One region of the Thalassolituus sp. ST750PaO-4 genome, then DNA from elsewhere that is predicted to be linked to it. Evidence: predicted binding sites of a transcription regulator. Region 1 holds the regulator's gene; each other region holds the start of a gene.

Region 1 (4,660 bases):
CGCCGGACAGGCAAACCATGACCTTATCGCCGTCTTCGATCATGCGGTAGTCTTCGATGGCCTTGCCGACATTGCGGCGCAGGCGCTTCTGCAGTTTGTTGAACTCGAGTTGCTCTTTGCGCTCGGCAGCGGATTCGATCATAAAAACACCCTGAATAATTGCGCCCGCTTTATAGCAGAATGCATCGGGTGAAGGAACCGCCTGCGCAGGTCAGGCAGTTAAAAAGGAATGTTGTTCGGGGACTTTGAGAAAAGGTACGCCTGCTCAGGCTGCACGGTTGAGCAGGGCGGTGGCTGTACCGAGACTGGCGCAGAACTCTTCAATGCTGACACCGCTGCGGGGATGGTAAAAACGTTTCCACAGACGTGCGAGCTGTTCTGCGGTTGCATCGGCGGGCAGAACAAAATCATCATTGCGGGCATAGATAAACCAGGCAATGGCGGTGGCATAAGACAGGTTGGTGGTCAGCTCGGCATGGGGGTGACTGAGAAAATCATGCTGGCTGGCAAGGCCGCGCACGGTGCTGGCCAGTTCCGGCTGTTGCGCCAGATAAGCGTCCCATACATGGCGGTGGGTCAGGCTGTGAATGCGGTAAATGCCGAGAGCCCGTTGACCGGCGGCTTTGAGGTGCGATCCAAGAGCCGATTCCTGAGCCGCAGTTGCCAGCAGCAGGGTGCTGGCCATCGGGTTACTAACCCCGATACGTTGCAGGGTTGGCTGGATTACCCAGCGGGTCAGTTCATTTGCGCAGATGCCCATGGTCACCTCCTTATACGTCATATCGGCTGAATGACGCTGTTTCTGCAATCTTAGATCAGATTATTTTATCTGCTGCGGTTTTATACCAATTGCCAATAGATAGCCTGGATACCGGCGCCAGAAAAATAACGTCTGTTCAGCCTTTATTCTGGTAAAAGCATTTCCCGTACCAGAGGGCGTTGCATGAGTGTTCATAAGCAGAAAACAGGCATAAGAGGGCAGGCATAAAAAAACCGGCCTCTGGCCGGTTTTTTTGCTTACGGGTGAGCGGCTTACTCTTGCGGGTGAGCGGCACACTCTTTTTCAGTATTCAGGCCGGCCAGTTCATACAGCATATCGGGGTCCTGCAGAATCACTTCTTTCCCCTGGGTTTCGATCAGACCGTTTTTCTGGAAGCGGGTAAACACGCGGCTGATGGTTTCTACCGCGAGGCCCAGATAGTTACTGATATCCACCCGCGACATCGGCAGGCGGAAATGACTGGCCGAGAAACCACGACGGGAATAACGCTGGGAAATATCAATCAGGAAAGAGGCCACGCGCTCTTCGGCGTTTTTCTTGCTGAGCAGCAACATCATGTTCTGATCATGACGGATTTCGGTGCCCATTGTACGCATCAGCTGCTTACGCAGATCCGGCAGGTCATCGGCCAGACTGTCGAGTTGCTGCAGCGGAATTTCACAGACGGTGGTGGTTTCCAGCGCTTTGGCGGTTAACGGATAGTTGCCGTTATCGTAACCGGCCAGGCCAACCAGCTCAGAGGCCAGGTGAAAACCGGTAATCTGTTCTTCACCGTTACTCGCCAGAGTGTAGGTTTTCAGGGCTCCGGTGCGTACGGCAAATACGGATTGAAACGCTTCGCCCTGCTGGAACAGCAGCTGACCTTTCTGGATCGGACGGCCACGGCGGATGATATCGTCGAGGCGCTCCATATCGGAATCGTTCAGGGACAATGGCAGACACAACGCATTCAGTGAGCAGGTCTGGCAGTGTGGTTGAGTGCCCCGCAGTGGAGCAGGCGCAACATGTGTCGTTTTCATGACTGATTCCTGAGTGAAACCCCGGTGTCGGAGTAAGTAACAAGTGCAGCAGTTGCGGCTATGTTCGGCATTAGCGCGCGATCTGTCAAGAAAGTAACCAGACCGATGCTGCCGTCCACAAACCAAATCCGATCAGTAATCCCCCGGCAACCTGACGCACGCGGTTGTTGCTCAGAAACGGCGTCAGTACATTGGCCGCCAGTGTGCTGGCAAACAGGGCAGGCAGGGTACCCAGACCAAAGGCGAACATCGCGGCGGCTCCCAGCAAAGGCTGGCCATTTGCGGCAACCCAGCTCAGCGTGCTGTAAATCAGGCCGCAGGGCAACCAGCCCCAGAGCATGCCCAGCCACAGACGATCTATCGCACGCGGAGATTGCATAAAACGGCGGGTCAGAGGCTGCAGGTATTTCCAGATTCCCTGGCCCAGTTGCTCAATACGGGTCAGCATCAGTGACCAGCGGGCAATATAGAGCCCCATCAGTATCAGCATCAGCGCGGCCAGTGTCCGCAAGATCAGCATCAGCCACTGGTGCTGGCTCTGCAGCCACAGACCTGCGCTGGCGACTATCAGCCCGGCGATGCTGTAGCTCAGTATGCGCCCGGTGTTAAACAGCAGCGTCACCCGGACACGCTGAGTTCCGGCGCTGCTGCCAATAGCCGCAGCAATACCACCGCACATCACCAGGCAGTGGCTGGAGCCAAACAACCCCAGCAGAAACGCAGTCAGCAGCGACAGGGGTTCAATCATGGCTTGTCAGATGGGGTTTGTTCGCTGTCGTCCTGACGGCGACTTATCGGCTCATCGTCATCAAACAGAATGCGGTGGGCGGGGGACTCCATGTCTTCAAACTGGCCGCTCTTCACCGCCCAGAAAAAGATCAGCACGGCAATGCCGATCAGCAGTAAAGACAGCGGTACCAGGATGTAAATGATATCCATCGATCAAACCTCAGAGGAGTCAGGAGCCGGCAGGCGATTCAGGCGCAGGGCGTTGGTGACCACCAGTAACGAACTGAATGACATGCCAATCGCAGCGGCCCAGGGCGGAACAAAACCTGCCGCTGCCACCGGTAATGCGATGAGATTGTACAGCAAAGCCCAGCCGATGTTCTGAGCAATAATACGGCGTGTCTTGGTGGCTCCATCCAGAGCGGTCAGTAAGGTTTCCAGACGACCGTTGGTAAGCATGGCATCGGCGTTGGTCTTAGCCAGATCGGTGGCTTCGTTAACGGCCAGAGCAATATCAGCACCGGCCAGTACCGGCACATCGTTAATGCCGTCGCCGACCATCATGACCCGCTCACCGGCCTGCTGCCAGGCGCGCACTGCGGCCAGTTTCTGTTCCGGTGAGACGCCGGTCTGCAGGTCGGTAATGCCCAGTGCATCCGCCACCACCTGACCGGATGCGCCGGGGTCGCCGGTCAGCAGAGACACGGCGATACCGCGTTGTTGAAGTCCGCTGACAATTGACGCAGCGTTGCGGCGCAGGCTGTCATTCAGGCGCACCCAGGCCAGCGGTTGCTGATCACTGGCGAGCAACAGCCACTGGCCAGCGGCCTTGTTGTCGGGCTCCGTCAGGGGGGCAGCTGGCCAGGCATAATCGGCGCGGCCAAAGCGCAGAGTGTGCCCGTTCCACTGGCCGCTGATGCCCTGGCCGGCGGTTTGTTCGGTGTTCTCTACGGCAGCCGCTTTTATGGTGCGGAAGGCACGGGCAATCGGATGGGTTGAGTGTTTCTCAAGGCCGGCGATCAGGGCCAGCAGCTGAGCTTCATCCAGATCCGCCAGAGGTTCGACCTGCTCCAGGGTTAGTTTGCCCTGGGTCAGGGTGCCGGTTTTATCGAACACCACACGGTTAATCTGTGGCAGAACTTCCAGCACATGGCCTTTGCTGATTAACAATCCGCGTTCGCGCAGTGCGGCCGTGGCGGCTGTCAGAGCCGTTGGCGTAGCCAGTGACAGGGCGCAGGGGCAGGTTACAACCAGCACGCTGAGGGCGATGAAAAAGGCGTGTTCATCGCCTTGCAGCCACCAGAAGGTGAAGACCGAGCTGGAGATGATCAGCACCGCCGCAACAAAGTGGCTGGCAATTTTGTCGGCCAGCAGCGCAGCGCGCGGTTTTTCCTGCTGGGCGCGGTCCATCAGACGCATGATGGTCGATAATTGCGCTTCGGCGCCGGTCGCGGTGACCTTCATCAGCAGCGGGCTTTCAACGTTAAACGTACCGCCGATCAGGCGATCACCGGCTTTCTTGCTGATCGGCAGGTATTCGCCGGTCAGTGCGGCTTCATCAACCGAGCTGCGGCCTTCGATCACCACTCCGTCAGCGGGAATGGCATGGCCGGGTTTCAGACGCAGCACGTCACCAATACGGATGTCTTCACTGGCAATAACCTGCTCAACACCGTCGTCACCAACCTTTAACGCAATATTGGGCAGCAGCGTCAGCAGATTATTACCGGCTTTCCCCATCCGGTGACGGGCGCGCATTTCGAGAAAACGGCCAAGCAGCAGGAAGAAAGTGAACATACAGACCGAGTCAAAATACACCTCGACGCCCTGATTCATGGTGCTCCAGATGCTCGAACAGAATGCCAGCACAATGGCCAGCGATACGGGCACATCCATGGTCAGATGGCGGGTGCGCAGATCACGCAGGGCAGCAGTAAAGAACGGCCGGGCGCTGAACAGCACCACCGGCAGGGTCATGACCATTGAGGCCAGGCGCATAAAAAATTCGTATTGCTCAGCCATGCCCACATACAGAGGCACCGCGAGCATCATCACCTGCATGGTGCCGATACCGGCAACCGCGAGACGGCGGATCGCCAGTTTACCCTCACGATGGCGCTGCTCTTCCTGT
Region 2 (4,660 bases), on a different contig from region 1:
CAGTACCGTTGTAGCCGGGCTGGTAGTGGCTGTTCCGGGAGGTGGTGTGCTGCCATCCGGATTTTCTGAACCGGTTGTACTCATGCTGTCTGGTATGACGTCAGAATCTGCATTATCCAGTGCCTGCGGTGCTTCCAGCATTCCCTGAAAGCCAGTGTTACCCAGTACGCCAAAGTTGAAATCAGCATTCTGACCAAGATTAAAATCGCCCTGATCTGAGGACAGCGTAATGCCTCCTTTCCAGACTCCCGCCATCAGCTGGCCTTTGGCCAGTAAGGCGCTGTAGAGCGTGCCACGGATACCGATGCTGGCAACGGGGGTGTCGACCCGGTAAGCCTCTTTATTGCCTTTGCCAATACTGCCGGTCAGGGTGCGGAACCCACCTTCCACCAGTTCCATCAGCACCTTGCCCCCTTTGCCATCGGCATCGGCCTGCTGGTAGGCATGAATACTGAGCTGGCTGTTTTCCTGCAGAGCCAGCAGGGCGTTATCGATAAAGCGGATCTGTACGCGGCTGCCGGTACCGGTACGAATGGTGTCGCTGGGGTAAATTTCATCGCGGCGCTTCAGATTGCGGCTGCTGCCATCGGCTGCCTGCGCAGTGACATCGCCTTTTACCATGATTATGTGGCCGGCCAGTTCGGCTGCGCGGGCTGAGTTCAGTGTGAACATCATCAGCAGAATAACCATTGCCTGAAACAGGCAGGCTGAACGTGTAATCCGGTGCATGATGGCCTCCATCAGAATGTCCAGTTGATGCCCGCTTCGAGCAGCGTGCGGTCATATTCGTACAAGGGGAGATTGCTGTTGTAACGGACCTGGCTGGCCTGGGTGTAAAGGGTCAGGGCTGGTAACAGGGTATAGCCGTAGCCCAGTACCAGCTGGATCATTTGCTCGGCACGGGTTTCGCCGGCGGCGAGCAGGTTGTCTGCCGGAAATGCCCCCTGAAACTGGTAGTCGCGCAGAATCAGGCTGGCATACAGACTGCTGTGAATGTTCAGCAGTTGCTGAGCACTCAGGTTAATACCCTGCGTGTCCCGTGCCTGATACTCCTGTTCGCCGTCATCGGTGGCCAGCACCAGTGCAAACTGGGCTGAGAGCGATCCGGCTGAAAAAGCGGCACCCGCCTGAAGTTCGGCCTGCAGCAGGTCGAGATCATCATTGAGCTTATTGTCCTGGCTACTCAGTGTCAGACGGGTCTGACTCTGCCATTCGCTGGCCAGCTGGTAGTTCCATTCCAGATTCGCCGACAGGTCTGACAGCAGATCATCCCGGCCCAGCCAATAGTGGCTGTAACGACCGCCAAGCCGCAGATTGTGACGTCCACGGACCATCCGCATACCGCCGCTGGCGTAGAGGTTATCCAGATCAAACAGATCATCGGCGGCGTTGTCTTTGCGGCTGGCTCCTAACTGCAGGTCGATGGCGCTGCGCTGTGTCAGTGGGCTGATATAACTGCCCTGGGCCCGCAGCTGATAGTAGCCACTGCCTTTAGCGCGCTGATCACGGCTCAGGCGCGCGGTCAGCAGGCCGTCGAGCAGGTCGACCTCATTGAGATCAGTGGCGGTATTGTAGTTGGAGTCATAACCGCCGCTGGCGGAGACAAAACCTCCCCAGGCAGGCATCACGCTCTGGCGCTGCTCCTGAATACGTTGCAGGAACTGTGCAATGGTCTCCCGGACCTGGGCAGGCGGGTTGGTACTCTGAACCCGGCTGAACTCCTGCTCGGCAGCATCGTGATTACCAAGGTAATAGTAAGCACGTGCTAACTCCAGACGGTAGCGGGCAACTGCCGGGTAGTTGCTGCTGAGGCGCTCGAAGCCGAATAAGGCTTCATTGAAATATCCAAGCTGGGCAGCGCTGAATGCGTAATAAAAATCGAATGACGGGTCGCCTTCGTAAAGGCTGAGCAGTGGTTGTGCCAGTTGATAGGCGCTCTGGTAGTCCTGCTGCCGGATCAGTTGTGACAGTTGCTGATTGGTTCGTGCCAGTGTTGTGGTATCTGCTTCGGGCGCTGCACCTGGTGTAACAGGCGTTAGGGCTGGTGTGGCTTGGTCTGCCGGAACTTCTGCCGTTGCCTCTGTCACAGAGGACGTTCCGGCGGCGGGTTGTTCTTCCGCCTGCAGCAGGGCCGCAGAGAACAATGATCCGCACAGCAGCAGTGAAGCAGCTTGTGTAATTGGTCCTTTCACCTTGCTCAGTCCTTTATGGTCGCCGGTTTACATAGTGTGCACTGACTGACGATAAATACCAATAATTGCGCAGTGTCTGTCTGCTGCATGGCTGCAAGGGATCTGCGCAGGATTGTTGATGCTCAGCATGTTCAGGTAGCAAGGTTTACACCATTAGTCATAATAACTGTATGGTTATTTGATGTGCATCAAGCTCCGTATCAACCTCTTTCAGGGGCGATTTTTTCGTTGATTTACATCAATTCTGCCTTCCGGCCCCTTGCTAAAGTGACTTCATACCAAGCGCAATGAAGCAGCCAACGCAGCCATTGCCGCTTCGAACTGCACGGCTTAACTGAGAGGTGAGCACTATGTTTATGGATGAAGTTGTATTTTCCGGCCTGATTATTGTTGCCCTGACCTGCGCCTTCTTTGGCGGCGTTTACTGGGCTGTTAAGAAAGACATCGAAAAACACGGTACTGGTGAATAAGCCGGGCCAACACGCTTTAGTTTTACTGTTTCTGCGCTGAGTACCTTGCCTCTGGGCCTGACGTTGATCGTCATGGCCCCTTTTTTTGTCTCTTTGTTGTGATCAGTTCAGCTGGTGAGCAGCCAGCAGCAGTGGCTGGCGGATATTCAGCTGATTAAGCCGGTCCAGTACGGCCTGCAGATCATCGCCCTCGGGCACTGGTCCGATTCGCACTTTATGTAAACCGGCTCCGCCATCCTGAGTGCTGATGCTGACCGGCCAGGTCATGGGCGCCAGTGAGCGCTGCAGGCTGGCCTGCAGCCGTTGCGCGGCGGCGGCATCTGACAACGCGCTGACCTGCACCCAGCGTACGCTGTGGGCATGGGGTGGGGTGACAACTTCAACATCAACCACGGCCGTGCCCATTTTATTGATGCCAAGGCGAACGGCAGCAGCATAGGACAGATCAATAATCCGGCCTTCGTGGAACGGCCCGCGGTCATTGACCCGCACGATAATGGATTTGCCGTTATCAACCCGGGTAACACGGACATAGCTGGGCAGAGGCAGGGTTTTGTGGGCGGCGCTGAACTGATAAACGTCGTAAATTTCGCCGTTTGAGGTGCGGTGACCATGAAATTTCATACCGTACCAGGAAGCAATACCGCGTTCTTTGTAGTTATCGGCTTTGTCCATCACCTGATATTCCTTGCCGAATACCTGGTAGCTGCGCGGATTACCCATGCTGCTGCGGGGCTCTGCTTTAGGTTCCGGTTCCGGCAGATTGTGGATATCGGCAACGGTTGCCGGAGTGAAGTCGTTGGCGTGCTGATAACGCGAGGTCGCACAGCCTGCCAGCACCAGTGTCAGTGCCAGCAGAAGGGTAACCGCTCTCAACGCAGCGCCTCACTCAACTGATAGACGGCCATGGCATACATGCGGCTGTGGTTGTAGCGGGTGATAACATAAAAATTGTGCTCACCGAGCCAGAATTCTGCACCGACTTTTCCCTGCAGACGGATCAGGTTCGCGGGGCGGTCTTCGGCGACTTTGTTGGTCGGTTCCACGCCCAGTGCTTTTAATTCGGCAACGGTCCATTTGGGTTTGAGGCTGTCGTTGATGATTTCTTCATAGTCTTTACCGCTGACCCGAACGCGTTGGGTTACGGCTTCACCGGTGCGCCAGCCGTGGCGTTTGAAGTAGTTGGCGACGCTGAAAATCGCATCCGCAGGATTCCCCCACAGATCACGCTTACCGTCTTTGTCGGCATCAACGGCGTAGTTCAGAAAACTGGTAGGAATAAACTGGCCATAACCCATCGCCCCGGCATACGAACCTTTGACACTGGCCGGGTCGATTTTTTCATCGCGGGCGAGAGCAAAGAAGGCTTTTAATTCGCGCCAGAACAGCGGCCGCTGCGGATAGTCAAAGGCCAGTGTGGCGAGGGAATCGAGTACGCGATAATTTCCCTGACGGGTTCCATAAAACGTTTCTACGCCGATGATGGCAGCAATAATGTGTTTATCAACACCGAATTTTTGTTCGGCCTGTTGCAGCAGCTCGGCATGTTCCTGCAAAAATGCTTTACCGGCAGATATGCGTTTTGAGGTCAGGAATATATCCTGATATTCGTCCCACTCTTTTACTTTTTCGGCCGGACGGGCAATGGCTTCGAGAACGGAGTCGAGCTTTTCGGCATGGGTCAGCCAGGCGCGGATTTCGGCCGGATCAATTTTGTATTCTTTGCTGGCTTCAGCAATAAATTCGTCGCTGCGCGGATGCTGATCATAAGCTGCAGAAACAGGCAGGGCTGCACATAACAATAAAGCGCTGCTTAATTTACTCAGGGTGTCACGGAAAAAACGCATAAATCTGTATCCTAATTCTGCCGGTGGGTGTACATGGACATAATTAAACCGAAAGCCGTCAGCAGACTGACTACCGAGGTGCCACCGTAGCTCACCAACGGTAAGGGTACGCCGACCACTGGTAATATGCCACTGACCATACCTATGTTTA
Region 3 (4,660 bases), on a different contig from region 1:
GCGGATCGCCGTCAGGCACTGAAGGAAGCTGAGTTGTGAGCAAAGTTCTGGCAATTGCGAATCAGAAAGGTGGTGTCGGCAAAACCACGACCGCGGTGAATCTGGCCGCCTCGCTGGTGGCGACCAAACGCCGCGTGCTGCTGGTGGACCTCGATCCGCAGGGTAACGCCACCATGGGCAGTGGTATCGACAAGCACGATCTGGATGTCTCTTTATACGATGTGCTGACCGGCAAATGCCGCACCGCCGCCGCGATTCAGAAAACCGAAGCGACGGCCGGCTTTGATCTGCTGCCGGCCAATGGCGATTTAACCGCTGCCGAAGTGGAGCTGATGGATCTGCCACGGCGCGAAAGCCGCCTGCGTGAGTCGCTGGCTGAAATACGCCCGGATTACGACTACATCCTGATCGACTGCCCGCCGTCATTGAATATGCTGACGGTCAACGCGCTGGTGGCGGCTCAGGGAGTACTTATCCCGATGCAGTGCGAGTACTACGCGCTGGAAGGTCTGAGTGCTCTGATGCAGACCATTGAGTCGATCAAGGCGACTTCTAATCCGAAACTGGAAATCGAAGGTCTGCTGCGCACCATGTACGATCCGCGTAACAGCCTCACCGTTGATGTTTCGACCCAGTTGATCAGCCATTTCGGCGACCGGGTGTATGGCACTGTGATTCCGCGCAATGTGCGTCTGGCCGAAGCGCCAAGCCACGGCGTGCCGGTGCTGAGTTATGACAAATCCTCGCGTGGTGCGGTTGCTTATCTGGCCCTGGCCGGAGAAATGAACCGCCGCACCCGTCAGGCCGCGACGGCCTGAAAGCTGAATAAGGTTATCTGAACGCATGACAAAGAAAAAACGCGGCCTTGGCCGTGGCCTCGACGCCCTGCTGACCAGCTCGCGGGCGGCTGCCGTCGCCACTCAGCCGGACAACGCAGAGAACATTGAAAGCAACCTGCCGGCAGAAGCCGGTGAATTGCGTCACCTGCCGGTCGAGTGGATTCAGCCGGGCCAGTATCAGCCGCGCAAAGACATTCAGCCGGAAGCACTGGAAGAACTGGCGGCCTCTATTAAGGCGCAGGGTCTGATGCAGCCGATTGTGGTGCGTCCGCTGACCAGTGCCGACGATCGTTTTGAAATCATTGCCGGTGAGCGCCGCTGGCGCGCCTGCCAGCTGGCGCAGCTCGATACCGTTCCGGCTTTGATTCGTGACGTAGCCGACGATGCTGCCATTGCCATGGCGCTGATTGAGAATATTCAGCGTGAAAACCTGAATCCGATGGAAGAAGCGGCGGCTCTGCACCGCCTGCAGCACGAGTTTGAACTGACGCAGATGGAAGTCGCTGAAGCCGTAGGTAAAAACCGCGCCACCGTTGCCAACCTGCTGCGTCTGATGAACCTGAACGAAGACGTAAAGCGCCTGCTCGAACACGGCGATATCGAAATGGGCCATGCCCGCGCCTTGCTCGGCTTAAGTGGTGGCCAACAGAGCGAAGCCGCGGCGCAGGTTGTCAGCCGTACGCTGACTGTACGCCAGACCGAAGCGCTGGTGCGTCATCTGCAGGAAGGCAAAAGCGCAGATAAAACCGCCAGCAAACCCAACCCGGATATTCAGCGTCTGGAGCGTTTACTGGGCGATCGTCTGGGCGCCAAAGTCGCCATCAAGCACAGTGCCAAAGGCAAAGGCCAGCTGGTGATTAACTACACCAATCTGGATGAGCTGGACGGCATTCTGGCGCATATCAAGTAAGTTACTGCGCGGAGGCATTGCGGCTGTTCAGCAGCAGTGAATGCCTCACTCCCCCTTCTTCTAATACCGACCAGATCGCAGCTTTCTGACCCTGACTGAACATCAGCAGGCTCTCGTCACGGGCCAGTGACATATAGTTCATAAACATATCGGCGCTGCCGCAGGTTGAACTCGGGTGGGAGGGGTTCAGGCCGCCGTAATTACTGCTGCTCAGTGGTGTATCACTGATGCCGTCATCAACGTTACAGCTCTCCTGCTCACCGGCGATGTGTTTCAGCCCCAGCCAGTGGCCGACTTCGTGGGCGGTGGTTTTGCCCAGATGCAGCCCCTGCTCCAGTGGCGGTTCTGTGCCAAAAGCCAAGGTGGCGATAAGCACACCATCTTCTTCCGCCGGGTCGCCGGGCAGGCTGGCGCGTCCGGCCAGCCCAACTTTGCCATGGTGGTCGCGCATATCACTGACCCAGATATTGAGATAGCGCTCCCGTGGCCAGGGGTCTTTACCACCTAAAGCGCTGTAATGCAGATAGCGATAACCCCAGCGGTATTCCTCCGGTGCCAGCTCAATATTCTGCGTGGTGCGGGTAATGCCGGTGGTTGGTTGCCCCTGCGGGTCGGTCGTGGCCAGTTCAAAGCGGATCTGCATATCGGCGATAAATGGCTGAAACTCTGCCGGCACCTGGCTCAGGTCATCATTCTGGCGGTTGAATGCACGGTTCAGTGCGGCTATCTGCGAGTGAACTTTAGCGACGCTGATACGGCTGTCATCAGACGCGGGATGCTCCATGACATGAACCACCACCGGGATGGTCAGGCCGGCGACAGGCGTGTCGGGGTTTTCTGGCTGTGGCGTAGGGCTCTGGGATGAGTTATTGTCGCCGCCGCAGGCACTGAGCAGCGATAGCAGCAGTAAGAGGATTCCCTTCTTCATTGGTTGTTCCGGACAAAAGCAAAAGGGGCAGCCTATGCGTGTGAAGGGCGAATGCAAATGGCTATTGATAGAACTCTGTGTACCCTTCGGAGGCATAAACGTCAGGATGCCACGGGGCGTCTGAGAGTGGCGCTCAGGCAGCATTAAGTAAGTCATCACTTTCTTACGTAAGCCTGACAAATCCTGACGTTGGGACTCGCGCAGCTCAAACTGGCGCGGGATTCAGCCTTTGCCTGACCTGCATCATACCTATTGGTCGAATTATTCTCGTTTTGCCCCCCGGTTTCGGTTGAAGCTGAAGGGTCGAGCCAATATAATCACCGCGCCTTAAAATAGGCTGTTGCAGATTTTTGACCAATTGTGGGGCTAAGGATGACAGGCATACCGCGTCCTCCGGCCTACCGGATCGTGATTTTACAACTGATCCTGACGGTTCTGGCCGCATTGGTTGCCTGGTTGCATAGCGATGTAGCCGCCAAGTCGGCATTGTTGGGGGGCTTAACCTGCGCCCTGCCTAATGCGTACTTTGTCTGGCGTGCGTTCCGTTATAGCGGAGCCCGGTCTTCTGTACAGATCGTACAGTCGTTTTACCAGGGGGAATCCTGGAAATTTGTGCTGACGGCGCTGAGTTTTGCTGTGATTTTTCAGCGCGTCGAGCCTCTGAATGTTCTGGCACTGTTTGCTGCGTTCATAACAGTGCAGCTGGGCCATCTGGCCGCAGCAAAGATAGCTAATTTATAAACCTTTGGAATTGAGAGTGAACAATGGCTGGTAACTCCCAAGAGTATATCTCGCACCATTTAACCAATCTGACCTACGGCAAACTGCCTGCTGGTTATGTTCGTCATAATGCGGATGGTACTGAAACTGAACTGACTGAAGCGACCTGGACTATGGCTCACAGCGGCCAGGAAGCAGCAGATATGGGCTTTTCTGCGGTACACGTGGATTCCCTTGGCTGGTCTTTCGGTCTCGGCGCCATGCTGATGTTTTTGTTCTGGCGTGCTGCCAAAAAGGCCACCACTGCGGTGCCTACCGGCTTCCAGAACTTCGTGGAAATGATCGTCGAGTTTATCGACAACACCGTTAAAGAAGCATTCCATGGCAAAAATGCACTGGTTGCGCCTCTTTCCCTGACTATTTTTACCTGGGTCTTCATGATGAACTTCATGGATTTGATCCCGGTTGACGTGCTGCCAACCATTTTTGGTGCTTTGGGCGTTCACTACATGAAGGTTGTTCCTTCTACTGACGTGAATATCACCCTGGGTATGGCTCTGACTGTTTTTGCCATGATGATTTTCTACTCCATCAAGGTTAAAGGTATCGGCGGTTTTGTGGGCGAGCTGACGCTGCACCCATTCAATGCGAAAAACCCTGTTGTCCAGGCGCTGTTCATTCCGGTTAACTTCTTCCTGGAATCGATCGCACTGATCGCTAAGCCGATCTCTCTGGCACTGCGTTTGTTCGGTAACATGTATGCCGGTGAGATGATCTTCATCTTGATCGCGCTGATGTTCTCTGCTGGTGCTTTCCTCGGTCTGCTGGGCGGTGTCCTGCAGTGGGCCTGGGCTGTTTTCCACATTTTGGTGATCACACTGCAAGCGTTCATTTTCATGATGTTGACCATCGTGTATCTGAGCATGGCGCACGAAGATCATTAATTTTTTTAACCCTTAACTCACTAACTTAACTTCTATATTTGGAGATAACTATGGAACAAGGTCTGGTATTCCTGGCTGCGGCTCTGATGATCGGTCTGGGTGCTCTGGGCACAGCAATCGGTTTTGGTCTGCTGGGTGGTCGTCTGCTGGAAGGTACTGCTCGTCAGCCTGAACTGGGTCCAATGCTGCAAGGTAAAATGTTCCTGATCGCTGGTCTGTTGGACGCCGTGCCAATGATCGGTGTTGGTCTGGGTCTGTACCTGATGTTCGCTGCCTAAGGGTTCATGTAACAACGAACTTCCTTAATCAATGAACATGA
Region 4 (4,660 bases), on a different contig from region 1:
CAGCCGTCCGGCGGCAGAAGCTCTGGCCAATGTGGCAGCAGAACTCCGTCAGCAAAACCTGCGCTTAAAAATCTTTGATGCTTATCGTCCGCAACGTGCGGTCGACCATTTTTTACGCTGGGCCAGCCGTGCCGAAGACTTCCGCACCAAAGACCGCTTTTATCCCTCACTGGAAAAACCACAACTGTTTGAACAGGGTTATCTGTTCAGCCACTCCTCGCACTCGCGCGGCAGTACCGCGGACCTGACACTGACCGACAACGACGGTCGGGAGCTGGATATGGGTACCATCTTTGATTTCTTTGGCCCGCAATCCTGGCCGGAGTCGGCGGACGTCAGCCCAGTCCAGCGCGCCAACCGCGATTTACTGCAGAGTGTTATGCGTCGCCACGGTTTTACAGGTGTGCGGGAAGAGTGGTGGCACTTTACTCTTGCCGATGAACCCTACCCCGATCAGTATTTTGATTTTCTGCCAACAGCAGAATACACAGAAGAGTAAACCGCTAAAGACTCCGCACGGCAGCATGGTTTTACTCATATCAGACTAAAACCTGCCGCCTGTTACCGTATTTATACCTAGCGCCCCTTCTTATAAACCCGACTGGCAGCCGCCCGAGCCACGCAGTATGCTGGTCTATTACCATTAATAAAGGTAGGGGTATGTTTTCTTCCGTTTTTTTCCGGCGCTGGCGTGGGCCGCTGATTTTAGGTGCCGACATTCTGCTGTTTGCGCTGTTACTCAAAACCCTGCCCTTTGCTCCGGCGGTGGTCACCGGGCTGAGTATTCTGGTGTTTGTTGCCGTGCTGTGGCTGACCGAAGCCATTCATGTATCGGTAACCGCATTACTGGTACCCATTCTGGCCGTCGGTTTCGGCATTTTTAAAACACCCCAGGCACTGGGTAACTTTGCCGACCCTATTATCTTTTTGTTTCTCGGCGGCTTTGCCCTGGCTTCAGCACTGCATGCTCAGGAACTCGACCGAGCTATCGCCAATAAAGTACTGAATATTGCCCGTGGCCGTCTGGTCATTGCGGTACTGATGATGTTTGCCGTATCGGCCGGCCTGTCGATGTGGGTCAGTAACACAGCAACGGCTGCCATGATGCTGCCGTTGGTGCTGGGTATGCTCAGCCAGCTTGACCGGGAAAAACATCACCGCACCTATGTATTTACCCTGCTCGGCGTTGCCTACTGCGCCAGTATTGGCGGTATTGCCACACTGGTTGGCAGCCCGCCGAATGCCATTGCAGCGGCACAAAATGGCATGACATTTGTGGATTGGATGAAACTGGCGCTGCCGGTTACGCTGGTTCTGCTGCCGGTTGCTGTCGGCGTACTGTACTGGGTACTTAAGCCCGATCTGAACCAACGCTTCAGCGTGCAGAAAAGTACTCTGGTCTGGGATAACAACAAACGTATTACCCTCGCCATTTTTACCCTGACCGTACTGTGCTGGATATTCAGTGCGCCGTTAAACTCCTGGCTTGGTGGCCTTGCCTCGTTTGATAGCGTTATTGGCATCAGCGCAATAATCGCACTCGCAGTCAGCGGCGTTGTAACCTGGAAAGACATTGAAAAAACCACCGACTGGAGTGTGCTGTTATTGTTCGGTGGTGGTCTGTGCCTCAGCGCAATTTTAAAAACCACCGGCACCAGTGAATTTCTGGCGCACAGTATCGGCGATTTTCTTCACTCCGGCGGCACTCTCGTAGCACTGCTGAGTATTGTGACCTTCGTGGTGTTTCTTACCGAGTTTGCCAGCAACACCGCCAGCGCCGCACTGTTAGTACCGGTGTTTGCGGCCATTGCTGACAGTCTGGGTGTATCACCGGTTATTCTGTCGGCACTGATTGCTATCGCCGCATCCTGCGCCTTTATGCTGCCGGTCGCCACGCCGCCCAATGCCATCGTGTTTGGCAGCGGTTATGTGCAGCAAAGCGAAATGATGCGAGCAGGCATCTGGCTGAACCTGGCCTGTATTATTGTACTGACCCTGTTCGCCTGGTTGTTCTGGTAAATACAAGCCCGTAAAAACGTATAAAAAAACGGCTGTCCGCCAAAAGCGTCAGCCGTTTTTTATGCCAGAGAGTATGATCAGGCGTTGGAGGTGTTGTTACCAAAAATCCGCTTTAAGGCCGAGTTAATCCAGCCTTCTTCCCGTTTCAGTACTTTTTTTACCACCGGCACATAATCAACATCTTCGTGGCGGATATGCTGAATAAGCCACGCCATTAATGAAGTACGTACCCGGCGGGCGATACCAAAAGGATCACGACCGCTGGTCAGCTCTTCCTGCATACGGGAAATTTTATCTTCAAAGCGGCGATGCACCATCTGGTGAGCACTCAGCAAAACATAGCCCGCCTGATTCATTAATTGCTCTTCAAAGGCAAAATGGTCAAGGGTGTAGTCGCGCAGGCGCTCCATAACATCAAAGACTTCATCAACATCTTCAGAACCAATAGCATGGGTCAGATCATTGATGTACTGCACAATCTGCCGATGCTGAGCATCAATTACCTCAATTCCCAGATTAAGGTCAGCGGTCCACTCATACATATCCATAGCCGGAACATCCTGTCGCTGTTGTTTTTATTAATAGACTCCGGCGAGTCTAGAGAAATGGCCTGATCAGAAATTGACCTGAATCAATTCACACACACTTTGAATGGTTAAATTCACGCAAAATAAAACGTCCATCACATTTACGATTCCTGCCAATTCCCTGCATGACGCCCCCTTCTCACTGCCCTATGATGCATGCCTGAAAATGGCTTTTCTGCGGAAACACTATGCAGAAAGACCGGCATAAAAATACAACGAGGATACTATGAAAGCCTTCTGGACCCTGTTCACCGCCCTGATGCTTACCTTCGGACTCGCCAGCACCGCAGATGCGGCACGCTTTGGCTCCGGTGGTTTTGGCAAAACCAAATCTGTACCTTTCCAGCAGAAAAAAGCCACCCCGGATCAGACCCAGAAACAGCAGCCAGCCAATAGCGCCCGTCCGGGCAGTGGCCTGGGTAAAGGCCTGCTGGGCGGCCTTCTGGCCGGTGGTCTGTTCGCCTACCTGCTGGGCAGCGGCGCGTTTGAAGGCATTCAGATGATGGATATTCTGCTGCTGGCGCTGGTTGGCTTTGTTCTGTTTAAGCTGTTACGTGGCCGCGCCGCTCAGCACAATGCGCCACAGAGTGCTTATTCCGCTGCCGGTAATGCTACCCAGCAACGTCAGAGCTTCGATATGGGCAACCTGGCCGACAGCGGTGCTGCTCCGGCCTCTGGCAACAGCGCCGCTTTTGCTACCGAAGCCAGCATTGATCTGCCAGCAGGTTTTGATCAGCAAGCCTTTATCGACGGCGCCTTACAGCACTACCGTGAAGTGCAGGAAGCCTGGAATCAGGGCAACCTCGACACCATCGCTGAATACGTCAGCCCGGGCCTGTATGCCGCCCTCGCCAACCAGCGCAACCGCATGATGGTGCCACCACAAACCGAAGTGCTGGATTTAAGCGCCGAAATCGTCGCCGCCGGTCAGGCCGGAGACAACGCCGAAATCAGCCTGCTGTTTAAAGGCCGCGTACGCGACCTGCTGGAAAAATCCGAAGACGGTATTTTTGATATCTGGCATCTGGAGCGCGATCTGAGCAAAGACAACGCGCCATGGTTAATTGTGGGCATTCAGGCCGAATAACCGTCGCGGTTATTTTGCCGGAACACCGGCAAATGCTTTTTAGCATGACAGAAACAGGGCAGCACAATGTGCTGCCCTGTTTTTTATGGCCGCCCGCACAGCGCTACTCAGCAGAGCCTGAACCAGCCCGACTATGGGTAATACGGCATTGCCGCCTTGTGCCAGTTGTAACTGTTTCTATCAATTATTGAATCGCTCCATGAAGTTCAGTACTCTCAGACCTCTGCAGGGATGCCGCCATATCGTACGAACACACCGTCCGGACACACGCCCTCCCCGCTTACAATCCCGAATGATAAAACCACGCGATTCCTGCCCTGCGTATACAAGGACGGGCGGCAGCGTGTCTGGAATACAAGCAGACCAGAACGATTTTCACTGCCAGAAAAGCACTGAAAATCACCAACGCAAAATAATATACAAACAACCAGTATATTTTACTGTTTATGGAATCTGATGCGCGTTTACGCTCCGGCAGAAAAACGCGCATGCGCAGATTGACACCTTCAGTTCAGAAAGAATGGAAGAAAATCAATCACTTAAGATTCTGCGAAAAGTGATAACGCGCAAAGTGTAAAGAGCGCTTGAGGGTAAAAGCGCGCATGTGCGTTTATATCCAGACAAGAAAGAAAATAACGATGATTTTTACAGCCTGGACAATGGGTTAGGCTGGAAATCTGAATAAGGGCTTAGGTGTGTTAATGAGCATGCCTACTAAGAAACTGTTAGGGCTCTATGAGAATCGTGCGAGATACTAGATTGGAAGAGTTCAAAAGAATTGAATATCTTCTTTACGGAAATAACTACGAAGTTTGGTTTAATCTTTATGGTCCTGCCGATCCAGGGGCGGGCCTAATCGATACTCTTAAAATGTTGGTTTCGAAAGACAGCGAAATTTCAGGTGTAGTTCCTTCTACTCCGAAAGAGGCGATGTCTGAAATAATGAATATGGTTTTATATAAAGGTG

Evidence for each region. Region 1 encodes FNR, which switches genes on or off when oxygen is low (the NO sensors DNR and NnrR bind a similar motif). Its sites were predicted from a motif close to TTGATNTANATCAA; they were not measured.
Region 2: the regulator FNR is predicted to act here: its motif matches at 2,371-2,384, upstream of ccoM (cytochrome c oxidase subunit CcoM).
Region 3: the regulator FNR is predicted to act here: its motif matches at 2,911-2,924, upstream of HUF18_RS04290 (M43 family zinc metalloprotease).
Region 4: the regulator FNR is predicted to act here: its motif matches at 2,641-2,654, upstream of HUF18_RS06730 (bacteriohemerythrin).

What each region holds. Positions count from the first base shown of each region.
Region 1 covers NZ_JABVCB010000012.1:52,812-57,471, forward strand. Annotated here, with positions in the region: gene ttcA (tRNA 2-thiocytidine(32) synthetase TtcA) at 1-142, opposite strand, end outside; gene HUF18_RS13385 (hypothetical protein) at 266-760, opposite strand; gene fnr (fumarate/nitrate reduction transcriptional regulator Fnr) at 1,033-1,800, opposite strand; gene HUF18_RS13395 (sulfite exporter TauE/SafE family protein) at 1,886-2,548, opposite strand; gene ccoS (cbb3-type cytochrome oxidase assembly protein CcoS) at 2,545-2,739, opposite strand; gene HUF18_RS13405 (heavy metal translocating P-type ATPase) at 2,743-4,660, opposite strand, start outside.
Region 2 covers NZ_JABVCB010000008.1:286,294-290,953, forward strand. Annotated here, with positions in the region: gene HUF18_RS10760 (FecR family protein) at 1-729, opposite strand, end outside; gene HUF18_RS10765 (tetratricopeptide repeat protein) at 741-2,192, opposite strand; gene ccoM (cytochrome c oxidase subunit CcoM) at 2,543-2,662, shown strand; gene HUF18_RS10770 (septal ring lytic transglycosylase RlpA family protein) at 2,765-3,538, opposite strand; gene mltB (lytic murein transglycosylase B) at 3,535-4,509, opposite strand; gene rodA (rod shape-determining protein RodA) at 4,521-4,660, opposite strand, start outside.
Region 3 covers NZ_JABVCB010000005.1:396,989-401,648, reverse strand. Annotated here, with positions in the region: gene HUF18_RS04300 (ParA family protein) at 36-818, shown strand; gene HUF18_RS04295 (ParB/RepB/Spo0J family partition protein) at 844-1,749, shown strand; gene HUF18_RS04290 (M43 family zinc metalloprotease) at 1,751-2,677, opposite strand; gene HUF18_RS04285 (F0F1 ATP synthase subunit I) at 3,050-3,418, shown strand; gene atpB (F0F1 ATP synthase subunit A) at 3,442-4,341, shown strand; gene atpE (F0F1 ATP synthase subunit C) at 4,392-4,619, shown strand.
Region 4 covers NZ_JABVCB010000007.1:186,264-190,923, reverse strand. Annotated here, with positions in the region: gene HUF18_RS06740 (M15 family metallopeptidase) at 1-499, shown strand, start outside; gene HUF18_RS06735 (SLC13 family permease) at 661-2,019, shown strand; gene HUF18_RS06730 (bacteriohemerythrin) at 2,097-2,567, opposite strand; gene HUF18_RS06725 (Tim44 domain-containing protein) at 2,833-3,693, shown strand; gene HUF18_RS06720 (hypothetical protein) at 4,453-4,660, shown strand, end outside.